One region of the Yoonia vestfoldensis genome, then DNA from elsewhere that is predicted to be linked to it. Evidence: riboswitches for the same ligand, from Rfam matches in the RefSeq annotation. Region 1 holds a riboswitch; each other region holds the start of a gene.

Region 1 (5,684 bases):
GATCATGCTTGCCTCCATGCCTTGACCAGCGCGCGGGTCGCGGCCTGCGGATCGGCGGTGCGGGTCACGGCGCTGACGACGGCCATACCGATGGCCCCCGCCGCCTTGACCGCCACGGCGTCATCCTCTTTCAGCCCGCCGATGGCGTAGCAGGGCAGCGATGTGCCGCCGATGATCCGCGCCAGCCCGTCAAAGCCGATAGGCGGGGCGTGGTCGGGTTTGCTGGGCGTGGCGCGAACCGGCCCGACGCCGAGGTAATCGACACCGGCGGAGATATGCGGCAGATGCGCCTCTGCCTCGACCGAGAGACCCAGCAGCATAGCCGCGCCGATGCGCGCGCGGATCAGCGCCGGATCGCCGTCGCCCTGCCCGATATGCAGGCCATGCACGCCGGTGCGGATCGCCAGATCGACACGGTCGTTGATGATCAGCCGCGCACCCTGTGCGGTGACCATCGGCAGGACATTGGCGATCAGCGCCGCCAGATCAGCGTCGCTGGCGGTCTTGTCGCGCAGCTGGATCAGGGACGCCCCGCCCAGCGCCGCCGCGCGGATCTGGGCGATCACCGGCAAGGGTGCCTGCGCGTCAGTGACCACATAGACCGGCCCCATCATGCGGGGGTGACCATTGCGCCTGCGGTCAGATCCTCGGGCGTGATCGCATATAGCCGGTCCAGAAATGCCGCTCCAAAAGCCCCCGGCCCTATGGCGGTTGCTGCCGCCTGTTCACCGGCCAGCCCGTAATAGGCCAGTGCTGCGACGGTCGCTTCCAGCACAGGCTGGCCCACGGCAAAGGCCCCGATCACGCCGTTCAGCGAACAGCCAAGGGCGGTCACCCGCGTCATCATCGGATGACCATTGGCGACACGATAGGCGGTCTTGCCATCGGTGATGTAATCGACCGGACCGGACACCGCGACCACCCCGCCCATACGCTGCGCCAGATCGGCTGCTGCGGCTTCGGCGGCGTCAACCGTGTCGGTCGTCTCTGGCCCGCGCCCGCCAGCGGACAGACCCGCCAGCGCCAGCACCTCAGAGGCATTGCCACGGATGACGCTTGGCCGCAGCGCCAATAGCTGCGCGCAGACATCCTGCCGGAACCGCGTGGCACCGACACCCACAGGGTCCAGCACCCAAGGGCGGCCCGCCTGCTGCATGACCTGTGCCGCCGTTGCCATCGCCTCGGCCCAGGCGGGGTCGAGCGTGCCGATATTGACGGTCAGCGCCTGCGACAGCGCGGCGAAGTCGCCCACTTCCTCGCGGGCATGGACCATCGCGGGGGCGGCACCTGCGGCCAGCAGCACATTGGCCATGATGTTCATGGCGACATAGTTGGTGATGTTATGGATAAGCGGCGCAGTGCTGCGCATCCGGTCAAGGTAACGGCCCGTGTCGTTCATCTTGGTCCCCCTTGGCATCGGGGGTCAGGGAACGGAACAGCCCACAAGCGGGGCTTGGCCATTCACGGACTCCCTACGCCAGCATGATCTGGTTCAGGTTCAAAGGGTGCTTCTCAGCCCGCGATTGCGGACGCCCCTGTCGTGATGCGGAACGTATCGGGTGGGGATGGCGTGTCAAGGGTGGGGTGGTCACCCCCGCCAGATCGCCTCGTACTTTGCCATGATCTGGTCCAGCCGGTCCGGACCAAAGCTTGGGTCATGGCCGCCATGCACCAGCGCGATATCCAGCGCGCGCAATTTGGCGAATGTATCCAGATAATCCGGCACCGACATGCCCGGCCCGTCATAGATCAGCGGGCCATCATAGATCGCATCGCCTGCGAACAGGACACCTGTGGCGCGTTCATATAATCCGATGCCGCCGGGCGAATGACCGGGCAGGTGGATCACCTCATAGAGATGATCACCCAGATCGACGCTGTCGCCTTCGTCAAGCAAGCCCGTCGCAGGCGCGCCGCGCAGCACATAGGATCGCGGGTCATAGCCCGCATAGGGCAGCGCGTCGATCAACACCTCATCCAAGGGCGGATAGCCTGCGTCCAGAAACGTCTGGATCAGCCGCGCGGGCATGTCGTCGCGGTAAAGCGATTTCAGACCAGAGGGTGCCGCCATCTCTGCGGCCTCGGTCGGATGCACCAGACGGGTGGCAAATTCATGCACCCCGCCGATATGGTCGATATGGGTGTGGGACGACACGCAGATGATGTCCTTGTCCGGATCGGCGCGCAACGTATCGAGGAACGGGCGCAAGGGCACGATCCCCATACCGGTATCAAGGATCATGTCACGGTCGCGGCCTTGGACCAGAAACATGTTCGCCTGTTCCAGCACATGGACATGCGGTTCCAGGATCAGCGTCACATCGGGGCCGACCTGTTTTGCGGTGAACCAGTTTTCGGCAACGGGAAGCGGCATGTCAGCAGACTTTCATCAAAGGGCGGGTTTCAATACCGCCGGTAAACAAGGGCGCGTGCCAGATGAAACGGCCCTGCGCGCGGTCCAGAACGGCTGTGCCCATGGCAAAAGGATCGGTGGCCAGTTCGGCGATGCCCTGCGCGCCGTCCCAAGTGCCCAGCGCATAAAAGCTGGTAAAGGTGTCGCGCAGCGACCGGTCCATGGGTGCGGGTCCGATGGCAAGCAGGAACCGATCATCGTTTTCGACTAGCACGCCTGTCATATCCCCCCAAGCGATGCGATGGCCGCGCAGCGGGGCGGTGGGCTGGGGGAGCCAAGCCTCGCGGTAATCGGCATGGACGCCATCCTCGATCAACACATCGCCATCGCGCCACATCGCCCCCACATCGGGGCGGGCTAAAGCACCTTGCCAATTGATCGCGCGGTGCCATGTGCATTGGCTGTCGGTCACGGTGATCTCGCCCGCGAAACCCTCGATCCGCAGCAAGGATTGCAGCACCGCCGCGTCCAGATCGGCAAGGCAGCCGCCCTGCAACGCAGGCAGATCGGCAGGCACCCGCAGATCAGCGAACAAGGCCCCCGCCTGCAACCAATGCACGCGGGTTGTCGTATCCTCGAAATCCGGCGCCCTGATCCAGTCGCGCCGCCAATGGCCTTGCAGATCGGCGGCGGTGATCACGCAGCGGCCACCTGCAAGCGGCCCAGTTCAGCAGTGATCTGGTCGGCGGTCACGACAGCACCGGTTTGCAGATATTCCATCGCTTTGAGCGACGCCTCATGCGCATCCGTGGATGACCCGCCGACGCAATCACCCACAACGCGGCAATAATAATCGCCCTGATGCCCGTCCGCGAAAGTGTAATGCACGCAGACATCGGTCAGCCCGCCGATCAGGATCAGCGTCTGCGCCTTCAGCCCTTTCAGCAGGATTTCCAGCTCTGTCCCGTAAAACGCCGAATAGCGGCGTTTGTGGATGAAGTAATCGCCGGGCTGGCGGCCCATTTCCTCAAACGCGACGGGGGTGCCGGGTTCGCCGTCCATGCAATGCACATCCTCGGTCCCGTCCAGTTCGCGGCCATAATCGACCATGTCGCGGCGGTGGATTTCCTGAATGAACACGACCGGAATACCCGCGTCATGGGCAGCATCCACAACGCGGCGCGCGCGTTCGACATTGGCGCGATAGCCGGGCATGACGGGAATGCCCGCCTTGTGATCCATGAAGGCGGATTTCTGGATATCGACGACGATCAGCACGGGCTGACCGACAAGCATGGGTTGGCGTGGCATGGTGAAACCTCCTTTAATTGCGGGATTGATCCGCGCCCATCAGACGCGGCAGATCGCCCCAACGGGCGACGGCGGAAAAGACGGCGATAGACACGGTGATGAACAGCACAGCCGCCACCGCCATCGTGGGGGTGTAGCCGTTGCGCAAGGAATTGAAGATCTGCAGCGTGACCGTCGCATAGGCCGAGGCCGAGACGAAGAACATCACGATGAATTCGTTAAAGCTGAGCACCAGCGCAAAAAAGAACCCCGAGATCGAATAGGGCAAGGTTTGCGGTAAAATCACGGTGCGGAAGGTCACCGCCTCTGTCGCGCCCATGGTGGCGGCGGCGTCCAGATGCGCGCGGTCGATGGATTGCAACCCGATAGAGATGGTGACCAAAGGCAGCGCCAGAAACAGCGTCGCATGGCTGACGATGCCGACCCAGATCGCCCCCAGACTACCCATGAAGGCCCACATGAACCCCAACCCCACGCCAAAGACGATGGGCGGCAAGGCAAATGGCAGCGACCCCAGCCCTGCCAGCATCTTGGACGCCTTGCTGCCCTTGGCCCAAAGCAGATAGGCCAGCGGCCATGCCAGCAACACGGCCAGCGTGGCCGACCCGAAAGCCACGATCAGCGAATTGCGCAAGGCGCGGACCCAGATCGTTTCGGTGATGAAGAATTCCACGAAACGCGCGAAATTGGGGTCTTCGGGCGGGAACAGCATGGTGCGCCCGCCGTTCAGCGATGCCCCCGCCACCACGATGATCGGCAAGGCCAGCACCAGCCCTGACAGCGCCATGAAGATGTGGCCCATGGTGCGGCGCATCAGCGGGCCTCCGATCTTTTGGTCAGCCATTGCGCCAGCACCAGAAACAGCGCCGCCGTGACCAGCAGGACCACCGCCTGCGCCGCCCCGAAGGGTGCGTCCAGCGTCGCCCCCCGCACGCTTTCATAGACAGCGACGGCGGTTGTCTGCTTGGCGGGTTCGGCGAAGACGACGATTGTGACATAGCTGCCCAGCAGGAACACGAACAACAACAGCATGGACCCGATTAGCGGCAGTTTCACCGAGGGCAGGATCACCGATGTCATCACCTTTGCAGGGCCTGCACCCATGGTGCGCGCGGCCTCGGTCAGGCTGGGGTCAAGGCGTGACAGGGCGGGATAAAGCAGGATCACCGCATAGGGCCAGACCAGATAGGACATGGTCAGGATCGTTGCGAATTCGGATGTCTTGAATTTCACATTGCGCGGATTGGCCAGCCCCCATTCGCGCAACACCTCGAACCAGCCGGTGCGTTTCAGCCAATCGGTCGCGCCCGAAACCTCGAACAGCATCGGCAGGCCCGACCGGTTGGACAACAGCACGTCCCAGCCCATGACGATGAACACTTCGGACAAGGACAGGCTGGCAAGTATGAACACCAGCCAGCAGCTTTGCGCGCGCCGTGACTGGCGGGTCAGAAGATAGGTGAACGGAAATGCCGTGGCCACCGCCAGCACCGAGGCGATGACGGCATAATAAAGCGCGTAATACAGCCGTTGCAGATGCAGGAACGTCACCTCGTCCGGCCAAAGCGCGCCGACGAAAAACCGCTGGTAATTGGCAAAGGTGAAATCCCATTCCCAGCCCGCACCTTCGATCTTTTGTCCAAAGGAAATGACGATCACCAGAATGAACGGCGTCACCGCCAGAAACAGGATCAGCGCGCCCAGCGCCCATGTGCCCCAAGGCCGGCGCAGATTTGGCGCGGCGGCATCCAGACCGGTCCGGGTGCTGTCAACGGCCGTCATGCGGCGGCCTGACCCGCGACGCGCGGAAAGACGTGGATCGCCTCTGCCGGCACAGAGACCGTGACGGTATCGCCCACCCGCAAAGGCTGGCCGCTGTCACTATCGGTGACGATCATCGGCCCGATGGGCGTATCCAGATGGATGTCGCGCACCGGCCCCACATCGCGCAGAAAGGTCACTTTGGCAGGCAGACGGTTCACCTCGCCCGCCAGACCTGCCTTTTCGGGGCGGATCGCAA
Region 2 (5,684 bases), 490 kb from region 1:
TTTTGGTCACGTGGGTCACATCCGCCCAAAGGGACGCCGCCAGTCGCCCGTGGGTCACCACCTGACGCTCAGCCGTTGTACCTTCACACTCGGGGGCCAACATACCGCCAGCCCACCACGAACAGCCATGCGGCCCGGGCGCCCCACCCCGGTCGATGAGGCGGGGATGCAGACCGCGCGCCAGACAGGACCGTGCCGCCCAAAGGCCTGCGACGCCTGCGCCAATGATCGTCACATCATTCATGGGGCCAGATCGCGTGGAAGTGGTGCACGGGGCCATGCCCATGGCCGATGTTCAAACGGTCAGCCGCCGCAATGGCCCCTTGCAGATAGGCATGCGCGGATTTTACGGCATCGGACAGGGACAGACCGCGTGCAAGGCCCGCCGCGATGGCCGCCGACAGGGTGCAGCCTGTACCATGAGTGTTTCGCGTGGGATTGCGCGAGGCCGTCAGTCGGAGCACGGCCTCGGGCGTGACCAGCAAATCTACGCAATGCGCCTCGCTGGCATGCCCGCCTTTCATCAACACCGCCCGCGGACCTAGCGTCAGGAGCGCACGACCCTGTTCCAGCATTGAGGCTTCATCGACAGCCTCGGTCGTGTCGAGCAAGCGTGCCGCTTCGGGCAGGTTCGGGGTCAGCAGATCTGCGCGCGGCAGCATTTGTGCGCGCAGCACCGCGACTGCATCATCGGCCAAGAGTGCGTCGCCGGATTTCGCCACCATCACTGGATCAAGAACGACCGGCGCAGTGTGCCCTGCCAGACCATCGACAACAGCGGCGATCGCATCCGGCCCGCCCAGCATACCCACCTTGATTGCTCCGATCGCCAGATCGTCAAAGACCGCGTCCATCTGCGCCCGGATCACCACAGGTGCCACCATCGTCACCGCTGTGACAGCTCGAGTGTTTTGCGCAGTGATCGCGGTCAGGACGCTGGTGCCATAGACACCCAAGGCACTGAATGCCTTGAGGTCGGCCTGAATACCGGCACCTCCGCCACTATCGGATCCAGCAATCGTCAACGCCTGAAAAGCCACATGAGCCCCCATTCAAAACAAGGGCCAAAAGCACAAGGATACGGTGTACGATAGGCTGCGATTGCCACAGCTTTGCTCCGTTCCCTCCGCCGGCATGACCCGGATCAGGTTCGATGGGTCAGCTTTCGCCTCTCAGCCTTTACGGCACCCCAACGGATAAGGAAAAGCTATGTCCCAGAGCACCACGTGTCAAGCCGATTGGCCTGAAGGGGCGCTGTCAAGGATTGGGAGATTGGGATGATCTGTGACCGATTCATCGATACGCTCAGAATGTGTTCCGGGTGGAAAAGACCTGCCGCGGTCTTTCATGGAAAGATGATGGAAGAAGTAGGACGGACTCCCTACCCTCAAAATCAATAGAAGTCGCAGTTCAAGTATCGCGCACAGTCGCGTAGCTGGTTGCATAAAAACAGAAAAGTTTCGTCGTTTGACTGGAAAATATCACTGTTAAGGGCAAGCAATATTGTCAGATTTAAGGGCGACGCGATAGCTCGGCGGGATGGAGACCGCCTGCCTGACCGCAATGCGGCACCTCGACGATATCGAGGCATGGTCAGCGCGGGCAGAAACCGAGATGACCCCACTCTCTGGCAGGACGCCCCCGGCCTTACGCACTGTGCTGACGGAATGGCCGCTCGTGTCCGCTCCGATGGCGGAGACCATGACTGGCACCAGCCGCGCCGCCGTTCAGCGCAACCTTACTTGGATGGAAACGCGCGGTCTGGTCCGCGAGCTCACCGGGCAGGGACGATATCGGATGTGGCGGGCGACGAACTGAAGGCCGCGGCAGACTACGCCGATCTTGTTGACGGCAGAGGTGCACTCAATAACCGGCGCGCCAGTAGGACGTGAATAAAAATGTTTGCATTTAATGCATTTGTTGCACTTATTTCATATATGGTGCCATTCTGCACTCAGCCGGAGCAGACCCCACAATTGCCAATCAACGCATCCATGCGACAACACAGCGGATTGTCGATGAACACTTCGCCGAAGAACGACCGCATTTGCTGGCTTTGCCTGCGCACCCATATGAGGCTGTTCTCACTGTCGAGCGCCGCATCAGTCATGAAGGCATGGTTTCTGTGGGGGGCAATTTCTACAGCGTGCCTGACACTGCACGCCGCCGAATTGTCGAAGTCCAGAACCATCCCGCCGCGGTGCGCATCTTCGAAGATGGTCAGTTGATCGCCAGCCATCCCATGCTGGAGGGCAAGCGGCAGCGCAGGATATCATAGCCAGATCGATTCTACCCAAATCCGATCCGTCCGATGTCAGGATTGAACACCTAACACCGTGCCTGCAAGCAACATAAACACTCGGTAGTGCCCTACCGTGACGCGCATCTAGCTCTTTTCGACCGGGCGTGACCGCATGCGTGAGACTGTCTCTCGCTCTGCGCGTTTGCAACGCATGGGCGGCAGACCCTTGTCCAGCAGCGCCATGTCTTCCAAAACCATATCACCCATCCTTTTAAATGCTATGTCGAGGGCGCCTGCCCTGTGCGCAGATCGCAGGAAACCTCGTAGTCCACGCACCGGATGATCAGGAGCGAGTGGTTCTTCAGGGAAAACATCACTGGCTGCGAGAATGTGACCTGAACGTACTGCCTCCATCAGGTCATCAAACTCTACCACATCAGCGCGACTGAGAAGGATAAAGCGCGTGCCGCGGGGCATCCGAGCAAAGGCCGCGGCATTCAGAAATCCCTTGTTCTCGCTTGTGACAGAGGCCACCACAAAGATTGTTTGGCTGGTCCGCAAGATCGTGTCGAGATCAGTGGGAATCACACCGGCTTCGCGCAGTAGGGACGGAGGCAGCCATGGGTCGAAGGCCGAAATTTCGGCTCTGAAGCCTTGCAGGAGCTTTGCAATTGCTCGCCCCAAATCGCCGAACCCGATGATTCCCACGCGCGAATTCGACAACAGCGTCGCATTTTGGTTGCCATCCCCGCCCCACAGCTCACGCCCTTCGCGGAAGGCTACATCCGCCTCGACCACATCGCGTGCAAGTGTGAGTGCCATCGCCAAACCCATCTCTGCGACGGGCTCAGAAAAGACGGCACCGGTTGTAACGACATGGATGCCGCGTTCAAACAGATGCGTATAAGGCATGTTGTTGATCAGGTTGCTTTCGACATTAAAGACGCAACGCAGTTTTGTCATAGTTTGCACGGTTTCAAGGGCAAGTGGCGGTTGCCCTAGGATATAACGTGCCTGGGCCAGGATCGATTTGTCCATGAGGTCGACATCTTCGGGGTCAACCTCGTGCAGTTCGTAATTGGCAAAGAGTTTTTCTTTGCTGTCATCACTGAAGATCAGATCAATTGATCGCGGGTGAGGCGCGGAGATAATGAGTGGTCTGTTCATGAAATTTCCCCCTTTTGTGTTGAATAAATCGGTTTACATTAAATGTAAATCGGTTTATCACAATATTACTGTCGATGCGGCGCAAGCAGCATTTGGCCTCGGGAGGAATTTTTTGTGGCGTCAAAAGCGGGAAATCGCGCATCTATTCATGATGTCGCCAGCCATGCCGGTGTATCGGCTGCGACTGTGTCGAAATTCCTGCACGGTGTCAGCACAATCAAGGCCGCAAACGTCGAAAAAATCAAAGCCGCGATCCTTGCGTTGGATTATCGCCCCGATCCTCTTGCGGCCGACTTGCGTCGGGCCAGGCGCAACATCATTGGACTGATTATACCTGATCTGCAAAGCGAGTTTTTTGGTGCGCTCGCTTCCCGCTTTGAGACATTGGCGGAGAAGGAGGGCTACAGCCTCTCGATTGCATCAAGCCATGAATCTGAGGATCGCGAGCTGGAATTGGTCGAACGAATGAGCAGTTGGCGGGTTGCTGGCACTATCCTTGCGCCAGTGCGTAGTGAGCGCGGAACGGGTGCGGGTCGGATGAAAGAGCTGGGCATGGATGGCGTCTTTGTCGATCGTGTTAACTCCGATACGGAATATGACACGATCGGTGTCGACAATGCCAAGGCCAGTGCCGAAGTATGCCGGATGCTAAGCAATATCGGCCATCGTCATGTTCTGCTACTTGGTCTGGGTCAGGTTTCAAAGAACGTACGCCTGCGCGTCAGCGCTTTTCAGCAAGAGGCGCTGCGATTTTGTCCCGAGATGCAAATCGATGTCATCCTGACCACGGGCGGTGTTGACGACTTGCGTGTCAAGCTGGGGGAACAGCTGGATCGGGAGCCGCCGACTGCGGTGTATTCCCTGTTTCAAAAGACAACATTGATCGCGTTATCCGAGTTCCGCCGTCGCGGCCTGTCCTGTCCAAAGGATATCTCGCTGATCGGTTTTGACGATGCGGATTGGATGCAGGTGACCTATCCGGCGGTCTCTGCGGTTGTTCAACCTGTTGAAAGGCTCGCCGACTCTGCGTTTGCACAGCTGATTGCGCGGCTGAACGGCAGCAAGGACCCCGCGTTGTCACATTTGGAGAATTGCGAACTTGTCATCCGCGAGTCGGTTGGGCCGATCTCGCGCAGACAGGGCGTAGAGAGATGGGCGGCAACGTAGCTAGCCCGTCGTAAGAAATCTGTTTCTAATTTATCAGGAGGAGTAAGAAACATGACGACGAGTAAACAAAAAGTAAATCGGTTTATTTTTGCCGCAAGCGCCGCGATGGTTGTGGGCTTCGGTTCAGCGGCTCAGGCAGACGGCGATTACGCGGTCTTGATGAAGACGCTTGCCAACCCGTTCTGGGGCGCGATGGGTCAAGGCGTTGAGGAGGGCGCGCAGGCTGCGGGTGTGGAATATTTCATTCAGGCTGTCGAAAGCGATCAGGCTGCTGAATCACAGCTCAACGTCTGCAACACAATGTTGCAGCGCGAACCCGCCGCCTTGATCACAGCTGCAATCAACTCGACCAACCTGCTGCCCTGCCTGAAAGCGGCGCAAGATGCAGGCATCGCGGTTGTCGATCTGGACGGCAATCTTGATGAAGCAATTCTTGACGCTGAAGGTATCGACATCGCCTTTCGCATCGGTTCCGACAACGAGGCCGCCGGTGGGCAAGCTGCGGACTTTATGGTTGAGACTGTCGGGGCTGATGCCACTGGCCCAGTTTTGATCATTGAGGGTTTGTCCGGGAACGTGACCGGTCAGAAGCGCGTCAGCGGTTTTGCCAATCGCCTTGGCGAATTGGCACCAGGACTTGAGATCGTTGCCTCGCTGCCCGGGGACTGGGATCGTGGCAAGGCCGCGACAATCATGAACGATATTCTGGTCCGGCATCCCGACCTTGTAGGCGTCTTTGCCGCCAATGACGGCATGGCATTGGGTGCCGTGGAAAGTGCCTTTGCTGCCGGTAAGGGTGAGGATATTGTCATCATCGGTGTTGATGGCAACTCTGACGCTGTCAATTCGATCAAGGATGGGCGTCTGACCGCAAGTGTCGCACAGCTGCCCTACCTGGTTGGCTTTCAAGCTGTCGAGAATGTGCAAAAGCTGTTGGCAGACGAAGAGGTGCCAACATCAATTGCCGTTCCGACAATGGTCTTGACACAAGACGTCCTTGCTGAGGGCACTGAACCAATGCTCGAGTTCGTCAAGTAAAAAATCATGCATGTCGGCGGGCGCACCCGCGCCCGCCGCAATCGAAACACAATCCAGGTCACGGCGCCTT
Region 3 (5,684 bases), 620 kb from region 1:
CGTCAACGGCTAAGCTATCGGGCCTTGTGCCGGATGCGAAATCAGGAAAGGGTCGCCCCGACAGGCGGCCCTTTTTCTCGTGAGGTGACATGGATATCAAAGCGGTTCTGATGGGCCTCGCCTTCGCGTTCATGTGGTCCTCGGCCTTTACCTCGGCGCGGGTGATCGTGGAATATGCGCCGCCGCTGTCCGCACTGGCGCTGCGGTTCCTGATTTCCGGTCTGATCGGTGTGGTTATCGCTTGGCTGCTGGGGCAATCCGCGCGGCTGACGCGGCGGCAATGGACCGGGGTGCTGGTCTTTGGGATCTGCCAGAATGCGCTTTACCTCGGGCTGAACTTTGTGGCGATGCAGACGATTCCCGCCTCCTTGGCCGCGATCATCGCCTCGACCATGCCGCTGCTGGTGGCGCTGGTTGGTTGGGTGGTCTTTGGCACGCGGGTGCGCCCTTTGGGGATCGCAGGGCTATCGGCGGGGGTGATTGGCGTGGTGCTGATCATGGGCGCGCGGATCCAGGGCGGGGTCGATATCTTTGGCCTGATCCTCTGCGTGATCGGGGTGATTTCGCTGACCATCGCCACGCTGGCGGTGCTGGGCGCATCCTCTGGCGGCAATGTGCTGATGATCGTGGGCTTGCAGATGCTGGTCGGATCGGCGCTGCTGTGGATACCCGCCATGACATTGGAAACGCTAGAGGTGACCTGGAACTGGCAGCTGATCCTGGCCTTTAGCTATACCGTGCTGGTGCCGGGGCTGGCGGCGACGCTGGTCTGGTTCTTGTTGGTTGGCCGGATCGGCGCGGTCAAAGCATCGACCTTTCACTTTTTGAACCCGTTCCTGGGCGTCGCTGTGGCCGCGATCCTGTTGGGTGAAAAGATCGGGCCGCTGGATGTACTGGGTGTCGCGATTATCGCGGGGGGTATTCTGGCGGTGCAATTGTCGAAACAGACGTAAGGTGGATCGTGATCCACCTTACCCGATCACACCGCGCACGCCGCCGGTCTGGCCGCGATCCAGCAGCAAATGATCCAGGATCACGCAGGCCATCATCGCCTCGCCCACCGGCACAGCGCGGATGCCGACGCAGGGGTCGTGGCGGCCCTTGGTGATGACTTCGGTCGGGCTGCCGTCCATCATGATCGACTTGCGCGGGGACAGAATGGATGAGGTCGGTTTCACCGCAAAGCGCACGACGATATCCTGCCCCGTGCTGATCCCGCCAAGGATGCCGCCCGCATGATTGGACGCATATTCCGGCCCGTTCGGCCCCATGAAAATCTCATCCGCGTTATCCCGCCCGGTCAGCGCGGCGGCGGCCATGCCTTCACCGATTTCGACACCTTTGACGGCGTTGATCGACATCATCGCGGCGGCCAGATCCGTGTCGAGCTTGGCATAAACCGGCGCGCCGATGCCCGCAGGCACGCCGCGCGCCACCACCTCGATGATCGCGCCGACCGAATTGTGATCATCCTTGCGCAGCCATGTCAGATAGTCGTTCCATTCCGCTGCGGCCTGCGCATCGGGACAAAAGAAATCGTTTTGGTCGATCTGGTCCCAATCCATCCGGGTGCGGTCGATCTGCTTGGTGCCCATCTGGGTCATGTAGCCTTTGATCTGCACATTTGGCGCAATCGCCTTGATCGCCTCGCGCGCCACACCGCCTGCCGCCACCCGTGACGCGGTTTCGCGCGCCGATGACCGCCCGCCACCGCGCGGATCGCGCAGCCCGTATTTCTGGTGATAGGTGATATCGGCGTGACCGGGGCGGAACGTATTCAGGATATCGCCATAATCCTTGGACCGCTGGTCGGTGTTGCGGATCATCAGCTGAATGGGCGTGCCGGTGGTGCGCCCCTCATAGACACCCGACAGGATGTCCACCGCATCGGGTTCATTGCGTTGGGTCGTGTTCTTGTTCAGACCGGGGCGGCGTTTGTCCAGCCATTGCTGGATCATCGCAGGGTCCAGCGGCACGCCGGGCGGGCAGCCATCGACCGTGGCACCCAGCGCTGGCCCGTGGCTTTCGCCCCAAGTGGTAAAGCGGAACAAATGACCGAAACTGTTGATGGACATGGCAAACCCCTGTTTGGCATCGGTCTAGCGGGCGGGGGGGGCAGGCTCAAGAGGTTTCCCTTGCGCCCCGCCGCGTTCCACCCTAGCTTGCGCCCCACCTCGGGGTGCCTTTACCGGCTGAGATGCGTTTGCAGACCCGTTGAACCTGAACCGGTTAGGACCGGCGGAGGGAAGGTATGGCAATCCCGCTATTCCCCCAATCCGCCCGTCGCATTTGGAGGATAGAATGCAAAAATCCATTTATCTGCCACTTGTTGCGGGATTTGCGCTTTGTGCCAGCGGCACCGTCGCGCAGACCCCCGTATTGCAAGTGATGACATATGACAGCTTCGTCAGCGACTGGGGCCCCGGCCCCGCGATCGAGGCCGCCTTCGAGGAAACTTGCGGCTGTGATCTACAATTCATCGGCACTGGTGATGGTGCGGCGCTGCTGGCGCGGCTCCAGTTGGAAGGTCCACGGACCGAGGCTGATATCGTGCTGGGCCTTGATACCAACCTGATCGCCGCCGCGCGTGCAACGGGCCTGTTTGCACCCCATGGTGTGACCGCTGATCTGGACTTGCCGATCACCTGGGATGATCCTGAATTCCTGCCCTTCGACTGGGGCTATTTCGCCTTTGTCGGCAATGCCGGTGCCGAAGCGCCGACATCCCTGCGCGCCTTGGCCGACAGCGATATCCGGATCGTTATTCAGGACCCCCGGTCATCCACCCCCGGTCTGGGCCTGCTGATGTGGGTCAAGACCGCCTATCCTGACAGCGCCGCCGATCTGTGGGCTGATCTGGCCGATAATATCGTCACCGTCACGCCGGGCTGGTCCGAAGCTTATGGCTTGTTCCTCGAGGGCGAGGCGGATGCCGTCCTGTCCTATACCACATCCCCCGCCTATCACCTGATCGCGGAAGAGGATGACAGCAAGCGCGCTTGGGCCTTTGACGAAGGCCATTACATGCAGGTCGAGGTCGCGGCCAAAGTCGCCGGCACCGACCAGCCGGAACTGGCGGATCAATTTCTGGCCTTCATGGTCTCGGATGCGTTCCAGTCGATCATCCCGACGACCAATTGGATGTATCCCGCCGTGATCCCCGAGGCTGGCCTGCCCGCCGGGTTCGAGACGCTGATCACCCCCGATCTGGCCCTGCTGCTGTCGCCCGAGGATGCCGCAGCGATCCGTGATACGGCGCTGGACGAATGGCGCAACGCGCTGTCGCAATAGCGCCGCGCTGGCCCGGTGCCGCAGCGGCGGCGCTGGTGCTGGTGCTGACCATTGGCACGCTGGCCGCTGTCGGCTGGCGCGCCGAATGGCAGCGCGGGCTGTCGCCTGCCGATTGGGCCGCGATCCGGTTTACTGTCACGCAGGCGCTGGTGTCCGCAGGGCTGAGTGTGCTGCTGGCAATCCCCGTCGCGCGCGCGCTTGCGCGGCGGCGGTTTCGGGGGCGGTCTTTGCTGATCACGCTGATGGGTGCGCCGTTCCTGTTGCCGGTCGTGGTGGCGGTGATCGGCTTGCTGGCGGTGTTCGGACGCGCAGGCGTGGTCAACAGCGCCCTTGCATGGCTTGGCCTGCCCGCGATCAGCATCTTCGGCTTTCACGGCGTGGTTTTGGCGCATGTCTTTTTCAACCTGCCGCTGGCGATCCGGCTGATCCTGCAAGGCTGGCTGGCGATCCCGGCGGAAAAGTTCCGCCTTGCCGCATCGCTGAACGCGCCTGTGGGCCGCTTGCTGGAATGGCCGATGCTGCGCCGGGTGGTGCCGGGGGTCTTTTTGGTGATCTTTCTGATCTGCCTGACCAGTTTCGCAGTGGCGCTGACGCTGGGCGGCGGGCCGCGTGCGACCACGGTCGAACTGGCGATCTATCAGGCGCTGCGGTTCGATTTCGATCTGGGGCGCGCGGCCTTGCTGGCCTGTGTGCAATTCGGGCTCTGCGTGGTGGCGGCGGCCATCGTCTGGCGGCTGTCCTTGGTCGATACGATGGGCACAGGGCTGGACCGTGTCGTGCAGCGCTGGGATCTGCGCTGGCCGGTGCTGGATTACCTGATGATCGGATTGGTCGCCCTGTTCCTGTTCACCCCGCTTTGCATGGTGGTCTGGCGCGGTCTGCCGGGGCTGGCGCTGCTGCCTGCCGATATCTGGGCGGCGGCGGGGCGGTCGGTGATCGTGGCGGCATGCTCTGCCCTGCTTTGCCTCTGCATGGCGCTGGCGCTGGCACTGCGCGGCGGGCGGGTCATGGAAGTTGTCGGCGTCTTGCCCTTGGCGGCGTCAGGCCTGGTTGTGGGCACGGGGGCATTCCTGCTGGTCTATCCTTTCATCAACCCCGCGCGTCTGGCCTTGCCAATCACCGTGCTGGTCAATGCGACATTGGCCTTGCCCTTTGCCTTGCGCGCGATCGGGCAGGCCGTGGACGAGGTGGCGCGGGATTATAGCCGCCTTGGTGCCAGCCTTGGCCTGTCGCGCTGGGGCTGGGTGCGGATTGTCGTGCTGCCGCGCATCCGCCGGCCCTTGGGCTTCGGGGCGGGGCTTGCCGCGGCTTTGTCGATGGGTGATCTTGGGGTCATCACGCTTTTTGCGGGCGAGGCACAGCAGACCCTGCCGCTGGCCATGTACCGGCTGATGGGTGCCTACCGGATGGAGGCTGCCGCAGGGGCCGCCCTGCTGCTGCTGGCGCTCAGTTTTGTGGCCTTCTGGATCTGCGACCGGGGAGGGCGCGGCAATGCTGATCTGTGACAAGCTGGTCTTGCAGCAGGATGATTTCCGCCTCACAGCCGATGTCACATTCGGCGCGGGCAAGATCACCGCGCTGATCGGGCCGTCGGGTGCGGGCAAATCCACCTTGCTGGCGGCGCTGGCGGGGTTTCTGGCCCCGGCCGCAGGCCGGGTGCTGTGGCAAGAGACCGAGATCACCGCCCTGCCACCCGGTGCCCGCCCGGTCAGCGCGATCTTTCAGGATAACAACCTGTTCGCGCATCTGAGCATTGCGCAGAATGTGGGGCTGGGGCTGCGCCCCGCGCTGCATCTGGGCGCGGCCGAGCGTGCAGAGGTCGACCGCGCCTTGGCATCGGTCGGGCTGGCCGGGCTGGGCGCGCGCAAACCCGCGGCGCTGTCAGGCGGACAGCAAAGCCGCGCGGCGCTGGCGCGGGTTCTGCTGGCGGACCGGCCCGTGGTGCTGCTGGATGAACCTTTTGCCGCGCTTGGGCCGGGTCTGAAGGATGATATGCTGGATCTGGTGCAAGCGACTTTGGGCGCGGCAGGGCGCACGGTTCTGATGGTCACGCATGATCCGGGTGATGCACGGCGCATCGCGGATGCGGCCTGTCTTGTCGCTGATGGGACCGTCTCTGCGCCGGTCGCAACACAGGCGTTTTTCGATGCCCCCTCTGCCGCGCTGGCGGCCTATCTGGGCTGAACGAAAAAGGCCCGCCGATCTGGCGGGCCTTTTCATTTTGGAACAAGCGGGCGTTACGCCTTTTTGTTTTTATAGGGCGCCCACAAACGCTTGTTGGTCAGATAGAGAAGCACCGACAGCAGCGTCAGGAAAATGACGCCGGTCAGGCCAGCCTGCTGGCGGGCCATCATCTTGGGCTCTGCGGTCCACATCAGAAAGGCCGCGACATC

What was found. A riboswitch is a leader RNA that binds a small molecule or an ion and turns the genes downstream of it on or off. The one in region 1 is predicted to bind thiamine pyrophosphate.
Region 2: it holds a riboswitch for thiamine pyrophosphate, as region 1 does, so the genes downstream of both, thiD (bifunctional hydroxymethylpyrimidine kinase/phosphomethylpyrimidine kinase) here and thiM (hydroxyethylthiazole kinase) in region 1, are expected to answer to the same signal.
Region 3: it holds a riboswitch for thiamine pyrophosphate, as region 1 does, so the genes downstream of both, thiB (thiamine ABC transporter substrate binding subunit) here and thiM (hydroxyethylthiazole kinase) in region 1, are expected to answer to the same signal.

The regions. Positions count from the first base shown of each region.
Region 1 covers NZ_CP021431.1:2,977,890-2,983,573, forward strand. The annotation lists gene thiD (bifunctional hydroxymethylpyrimidine kinase/phosphomethylpyrimidine kinase) at 1-6, opposite strand, end outside; gene thiE (thiamine phosphate synthase) at 3-614, opposite strand; gene thiM (hydroxyethylthiazole kinase) at 611-1,399, opposite strand; TPP riboswitch at 1,453-1,547, opposite strand; gene LOKVESSMR4R_RS14950 (MBL fold metallo-hydrolase) at 1,589-2,374, opposite strand; gene LOKVESSMR4R_RS14955 (hypothetical protein) at 2,376-3,053, opposite strand; gene LOKVESSMR4R_RS14960 (cysteine hydrolase family protein) at 3,050-3,664, opposite strand; gene LOKVESSMR4R_RS14965 (ABC transporter permease) at 3,678-4,478, opposite strand; gene LOKVESSMR4R_RS14970 (ABC transporter permease) at 4,478-5,446, opposite strand; gene LOKVESSMR4R_RS14975 (ABC transporter ATP-binding protein) at 5,443-5,684, opposite strand, start outside.
Region 2 covers NZ_CP021431.1:2,484,693-2,490,376, forward strand. The annotation lists gene LOKVESSMR4R_RS12405 (FAD-dependent oxidoreductase) at 1-244, opposite strand, end outside; gene thiD (bifunctional hydroxymethylpyrimidine kinase/phosphomethylpyrimidine kinase) at 237-1,040, opposite strand; TPP riboswitch at 1,105-1,202, opposite strand; partial or broken gene LOKVESSMR4R_RS12420 (helix-turn-helix domain-containing protein) at 1,531-1,818, shown strand; partial or broken gene LOKVESSMR4R_RS20590 (Mu transposase domain-containing protein) at 1,976-2,275, shown strand; gene LOKVESSMR4R_RS12430 (hydroxyacid dehydrogenase) at 2,387-3,409, opposite strand; gene LOKVESSMR4R_RS12435 (LacI family DNA-binding transcriptional regulator) at 3,524-4,576, shown strand; gene LOKVESSMR4R_RS12440 (substrate-binding domain-containing protein) at 4,628-5,614, shown strand.
Region 3 covers NZ_CP021431.1:3,599,563-3,605,246, forward strand. The annotation lists gene LOKVESSMR4R_RS18030 (HU family DNA-binding protein) at 1-13, shown strand, start outside; gene LOKVESSMR4R_RS18035 (DMT family transporter) at 90-953, shown strand; gene aroC (chorismate synthase) at 972-2,075, opposite strand; TPP riboswitch at 2,166-2,264, shown strand; gene thiB (thiamine ABC transporter substrate binding subunit) at 2,302-3,291, shown strand; gene LOKVESSMR4R_RS18050 (ABC transporter permease subunit) at 3,267-4,796, shown strand; gene LOKVESSMR4R_RS18055 (ATP-binding cassette domain-containing protein) at 4,783-5,475, shown strand; gene LOKVESSMR4R_RS18060 (cytochrome c1) at 5,529-5,684, opposite strand, start outside.